Linked DNA regions of Lentimonas sp. CC4. Each later gene encodes a partner of the first gene's protein in a complex. Links are inferred from orthologs where the notes say so. Each region holds a gene or a part of one and is shown on either strand. Other genes may lie near its edges.

Region 1 (3,168 bases):
TCGAAGTGCTCGACTCGATGGAAAACCTCGACCTCGAAGTCGCAGGTGAATTCTTCGTCATGGCAGCGACACTCATGTATATTAAAAGTCGCATGCTGCTGCCGCAAAAAGACCAAGGCTCCAATCTAGATGTAGAGGAAGACGACATCGACCCCCGCTGGGAGCTGGTGCAGCAACTCCTCGAATACAAAAAGTTTAAAGAAGCATCCTCCGAGATCGAAGAACTCATCCTCAACAGCAACGATCTCATCGCTCGAATCGGCCCAAAAGAAGCACTAGAAGCCGTCGAGCGACCACTAAAGCCTGTCGAGCGCGTTGACCTTTGGAACACCTTCAATCAAGTGCTGCGCCGACTCGCCGAACGTATCACAACAGGCGAGATCAACGCAGAGCAAGTCACCGTCGCAGACCGCATGGAGTTCATCCTACTGCGCTTCAAGGCCAAGCCCAACTTCCTGTTCTCTGAGCTCTTCGAGTCCACGACGACCATTACCACGATTGTCGCCACATTTCTCGCCGTGCTGGAACTCACACGCCTCGGCGAGATACTCATTCAGCAAGATCGCGCCTTTTCCGACATTCGCTGCCAGCGTGGCACTAATACAGGCTTTACCTTTAATAGCACCTTCACCTAAAATTCAGTATGCTGCGAAAGACAAACAACTCCAGCCACCTGATCGGAGTCGGCTTAGACAACAAAGACGGACATAAACGAATCACTCAAGCAGAGCGCTTTGCCATCGTTGGCGGCTCCAACGAGACACACGAGCGCATGACCGAAACTGTCATCAAAACCTTTGAAACACTCGATCGCTGCGGCAAAACACTCGACAACGTCGAAAAGCAAGAACTCGCCGAAATCATCCACAAAAACACCCCAGATCAATGAGCCGCTTGACAGCTCGCCCCGAACACACCTAATTTCACGAACTACTTTATGAGCGAAGAACCGAAAAACCCCTTTCTAGAAGGCGACGAAGTCCCTTCCGACGAAGCCGCAGCCGCAGCAAAAGCACTCGCAGAAGAAGCGAGAGCCGCACGCGAGAAACTGAAGGCAGAAATGCCCAGAGCACCGATGCCCCGCGCACCGGCAAAGCCAGCACCCGCAAAGCCAGCACCCACCGCAGCTAGACCTGCCGCGCCAGCAAAACCTGCGCCCCGCACACCAATAGCCGCACCGACAAAGCCTGCACTCCGACCAGCTCCTCCCACAGGCACAGCAACACCAACTCCTGCAGCGCCGCGCCCAGCGACACCCACTCCTACCCCAGCCGCAGCTCGACCTGCGGCACCAACTCCTGCACCCGCAGCAGCTCGCCCAAGCGCACCGGCTGCCGCGGCACCGCGAGCAGCAGCAGTCAAGACGCCACCAGTTGCCGTTGAAGAATCCTCGATCAGCGTCCCTTCGCTCATTATCGATGCCGTCGCCGCCGCCGTCGCAATCGCATTTACCGCGCTCCTGTTAAAGGACGTCATGCCTTTCTTAAACTAATTACTAAATTCAAAATCTTATGTCTGAAAACATCACAGAACTCGATAGCAGCAACTTCGAAGCTGCAATAAGTGCATCCGTCCCAGTCGTCGTCGACTTCTGGGCACCATGGTGCGGCCCTTGCAAAGCAATTGCTCCAATCCTCGAAGAGCTCGCTGCAGAACTTGGCGACGCAGTCAAAATCTGCAAAGTCAACGTCGACAACAACAGCGAGATCGCTGGTAAGTTCGAAATCCGTGCGATCCCAACGATCTTGGTATTCAAGAACGGCGCAGTCTCCGATACCATCGTAGGCCTCACGTCCAAGGACGACTTGAAAGCGAAGATCTCTTAAAGGATCCGAACGCCTCTCTTTTACCCAAGCACCCGACTGAAAAGTCGGGTGCTTTTTTTTTGCTTGGTGTCGAATGCATTGATTCAAGTAGCGCGAGTCACTGTAGCTGCGCTCTTTATATACTCACGCGCATCATGGTTTGTGAAAAGTGCGTTCATGCTATTTCGCTATAGTGCTGTAGGGGCTTTGCTTGTCCCAGACCATGAGCTCTGTCGAATAGGCGAAGACCGCGCAAAGGCCACACGCATAGGAAGTGGTAAAACTTTAGCTGCCTTCGCGGGTGCCGCCCTTCGACAAGCTCTGGGCCTTGAGCCTGTCGAAACGGCAAGCAGCACCCCTACGCCAGATGCTTCAACAACGCGGTCTAAAGACACGCGCTACCACATACAGGTCAACTTCCCGCCCTAACCAAGCAACGCTGCCGTGCGCTGTGGAATCGCATCAAAGGCACCGTTAGTGAAAAAGATGAAAACACCCCCCTCAGTCGCCGAGCAGTCCTGCTGAACTTGATCAAACAGTGCCTCATTCGACTCGAATGCCTGCGCAGCGCAGCCCCCCTGAGACAATTCAGCGACCATAGTCGCAGTATCTAAGCGCTCATCGGCCGCCATTGAACCAGCTCGATGCACCGCGCCGAGATAGACTCGATCCGCTCCAGACAGCGCCTTCGTAAACGCATCCTGAAAAATTGACGTGCGCGCCGTATTACTACGCGGCTCAAAACTCACGATCAGCTCACGCCCGGGATACGCAGCCCGCAGTCCCTCCAACGCGCCAGCAATCGCAGTCGGATGGTGCGCAAAATCCTCCAGCACCGTCCAACGCTCACCACTGTGCAGCACATCCTGTCGACGACGCACTCCACCAAAGCGTGACAACGCACTGAGATCAAAGTCCAGCGGCGAGGCATGCCCACAAGAAAATGCCGAAGCGAGCGCAGCCATCGCTGCATTGCGCGCGTTGAACAAGCCGTGCATCGACCAACTGACTCGCGTCCACAACGTGCCCTTCCAGATCAGATCAAACGCCGCGCCCTGTGGCCCGTCTTCAAAATTCGCGATCTCCAAATCATTGCCCGCCTCAGTGCCAACTCGCACGACTCGCGTCCAAGGTGCAGGCAAGAGTGCCGTAATATTCGCATCATCCCCATTCACAATGGCGCAGCCTGCGCTCGGGATGATCCGTAAAAAGTGGCGAAAAGTGCGCTGCACATCTTCCAAATCTCGAAAAATATCCGCGTGATCAAATTCCAAATTATTCAGCACTGCAATCTGCGGACGGTAGTGGATGAATTTACTACGCTTATCAAAAAATGCGGTATCATACTCATCCCCCTCAATCA
Region 2 (3,192 bases), 3.3 Mb from region 1 along the record:
AGTCACCACTCCACCGCAAACAGACAAGAATGTCTGTGTCACTTCCGAACTAACGCCATGAACGAACAGAACCAATCCACCAACAACCTGAAACCAGAAACTAAGACAGGTTTCTTCACCCGTATGTTCACTAAGTTGGACAATAGCATGAAAGCAAAAGCCGACGAAAAGGCCAAGAACAGCTGCTGCTCGGGCGACGACGGCAAAGGCGGCAAGTGCTGCTAGTTACGAAGTGAGACAGACATTCCTGTCTGTCATCGCGACTTAAAAGGACAGACAAGAATGTCTGTCTCACTCCCAGAGAGGCTTCACCCACATGCTCACCGAACTCATCAATCTCGTCGTTTACGAATGGATCGGGATGGACGCCGAATCGAAATTCGCCGGCGCCGTTCACTTCTTTCTCTACGACACCATCAAGATCTTTCTGCTACTGGCAGCCATGATCTTTGTGATCGGGGTGCTGCGCACATGGCTGCCCGAACAGAAGCTCAAGCAATGGATGAGCCGCGGTGGCATCTGGGGCAACTTGGTCGCCGCGCTGTTTGGAGCCATTACGCCCTTCTGCTCCTGCTCCTCCATCCCCATCTTCATTAGCCTACTACGAGCCGGCGTGCCGCTGGGCGTGACTTTTTCGTTTCTGATTACCTCACCGATTATCAACGAATATCTCGTGGTGCTTATGGCAGGTTCCTTCGGCATCCCAATCACGATCGCCTATGTCGGAAGTGGCCTATTCATCGGCACCGTGGCCGGAGCCTTGCTGGGTAAGATGCGCCTCGAAAAAAACTTAGAGCAAGACATCATCAACGCCGCTGAATCTGAAAGCGGTCCAACAGACTATACTTTGACCGGACGACTCCGCTACGGTTGGAACGAATCGATCAGCGTGATCAAGCAGATCTGGATTTGGGTTTTAGTCGGTGTCGGCATCGGAGCCTTCATCCACAACTACGTGCCACAGGAAATGATCCACGCATTGATGGAAAAGACTGGAATATTCTCGGTCCCCATCGCCACCACACTCGGCGTGCCCATGTATGGTAGCTGCGCCGCCATCGTGCCGATCGCGGTCGTGCTCTTCCAAAAAGGAATCCCCATCGGCACTGCGCTCGCCTTTATGATGGCCATGGCTGCTCTCAGTTTGCCCGAAGCGATCATGCTGCGACGGACGATGAACCTAAAGCTCATCGGCATCTATTTCGGCATCACCACACTCGCCATCATCTTTACCGGCTACCTGCTCAACGCGTTGGCTCAGTATCTTTAGCGGGAGGGACGAGCTCCGCCTCGTCCTTACTGAGGCTACGTGCTTAGGCTCGGCGGACGGCGCGGAGGCCATCCCTCCCAAGAACTTTAACAACTTTCAACGAACAACCAACAACTCAATGTCCAAACCAAAAGTCCTCATCCTCTGCACTGGCAACTCGTGCCGCAGTCATATGGCCGAAGCCATTTTACGCGCTGCCGCTGGCGACATCTTCGAGGTGTTCAGCGCTGGCTCTAAACCTAAAGGCGCTGTCCACCCGCTCGCACTACAAGCCATTGAAGAGCTCGGCATCAGCACCGAAGGCCACACCTCCGACCACCTCGATCAATATCTTGATAAGGGCATCACCACAGTGATCACGGTCTGCGGCAATGCCGATAAAGTCTGCCCAACGTTCCCGGAACAAGTGAATCGCTACCACTGGGGCGTTGAAGATCCCCCTCACGCACGACGCGAAGGTGAAAGCGAAATCGACGCCTTCCGCCGCATCCGCGACGGCATTAAACTCGTCTTCGAAGCCTATGCCTTCGGCTACCGCGAAGCATTGAACGCGGCACGCGCGTCTTCCCCTGCTGAATAATTACAATCCGTTCAGTCACAAATAATGAACAAACAGGAAAATAGAATGGCTAAGAAAAAAGTATTAATCAATGGGTTTGGTAGAATGGGACGTCTCTTTTTTAGAGCCGCCTTTGGTAATGATGAATTTGATATTGTTGCGATTAATGAACTGAAAGGTGGCGCCTCTACGGCGGCTCACTTACTGGAATTTGATTCGGTTCACGGGAAGTGGGGAACTGGAAAGATTTCAGTCGCAGGCGAAACGATCAGTGTCGATGGCCAGGAGATTCGGTTCAGCAATGCTGCAACACCCGAAGACATTGATGTGACGGGAATCGATATCGTGGTCGAATGCTCAGGGAAATTTAAAGATGAAGCCTCGCTCCAACCCTATTACGATCATGGGGTGCCTAAAGTGCTCGTCTCTGCACCCGTAAAAGGACGTGCCTTCAATGTCGTTTATGGCGTCAATGATGACCAGTATGATCCAGAGGCACACGATCTAGTAACATCCGCATCCTGCACCACCAACTGCCTGGCTCCTGTCGTAAAGGTGATTAAAGAAAAACTGGGAATTGTGCATGGCGTGATCACTACGATCCACGACATTACCAATACGCAGACGATTATTGATGCGCCGCATAAAGACTTGCGCCGCGCCCGCGCCTGCTCTCAGTCACTGATCCCGACCACCACCGGATCGGCTACCGCGATTACAATGATCTACCCTGAACTGAAGGGCAAATTGAACGGCTTGGCGGTGCGCGTTCCTCTACTGAATGCTTCAATCACCGATTGTGTGTTTGAAGTCGCACGTAAAACCACCGCTGAAGAAGTCAATGCGCTGCTAAAAGAGGCTTCGGAAACCTATCTCAAAGATATTTTGGGGTATGAAGAACGTCCGTTGGTATCGGTTGATTTTAAAGATGATATCCGCTCTTCGATTATTGATGCGCCTTCCACCATGGTAAATGATGGAACACAGCTAAAAATTATCGCGTGGTATGACAACGAAATCGGTTATGTGAACCGCATGGCTGATTTCTGTGCAAAAATTGCGCGACTTAGCAAATGAATCAGCTCCGCTCCTACGCGGTGGTTACCGGAGCCTATTGGTCGTTTATGCTGACCGATGGGGCTCTGCGTATGCTGGTCCTACTCTATTTTCATGAGTTAGGCTATGCACCGACCACGCTCGCATTTCTGTTTCTATTTTATGAGTTCTTCGGCATCATCACCAATCTATTTGGTGGATGGGGCGCCCAGCGCTTTGGACTGAAATCGACCCTCATCGGGGGACTCGCCCTTCAGCCAATCGCGCTGATTGGGCTGACCTTCATGAATCCCGAATGGGCACCTAA

What was found.
Region 2: the proteins of trxA (region 1) and GZZ87_RS02595 are in contact, whole or in part, in an NMR structure (PDB 2IPA), measured with the Bacillus subtilis proteins. The link is inferred for Lentimonas sp. CC4 from one-to-one orthologs.

What each region holds. Positions count from the first base shown.
Region 1 is NZ_CACVBO010000001.1:3,857,715-3,860,882, forward strand. Bases 330-3,168 are described here. They hold trxA (thioredoxin), read left to right. Parts: upstream 330-1,511; coding sequence 1,512-1,826; downstream 1,827-3,168. Other genes in these bases: GZZ87_RS16450 (segregation/condensation protein A), read left to right, coding at 330-635; GZZ87_RS16455 (hypothetical protein), read left to right, coding at 644-889; GZZ87_RS16460 (hypothetical protein), read right to left, coding at 931-1,476; GZZ87_RS16470 (Mur ligase family protein), read right to left, coding at 2,231-3,168. Outside these bases: more of GZZ87_RS16450, read left to right, coding at 1-329. UniProt on the Bacillus subtilis protein: Participates in various redox reactions through the reversible oxidation of its active center dithiol to a disulfide and catalyzes dithiol-disulfide exchange reactions.
Region 2 is NZ_CACVBO010000001.1:596,498-599,689, forward strand. What follows is about bases 257-3,119. They hold GZZ87_RS02595 (arsenate reductase ArsC), read left to right. Parts: upstream 257-1,388; coding sequence 1,389-1,850; downstream 1,851-3,119. Other genes in these bases: GZZ87_RS02590 (permease), read left to right, coding at 317-1,270; GZZ87_RS02600 (ArsJ-associated glyceraldehyde-3-phosphate dehydrogenase), read left to right, coding at 1,896-2,906; arsJ (organoarsenical effux MFS transporter ArsJ), read left to right, coding at 2,903-3,119. In the rest of the region: GZZ87_RS02585 (hypothetical protein), read left to right, coding at 58-225; more of arsJ, read left to right, coding at 3,120-3,192. UniProt on the Bacillus subtilis protein: Catalyzes the reduction of arsenate [As(V)] to arsenite [As(III)]. In vitro, can dephosphorylate para-nitrophenyl phosphate (pNPP).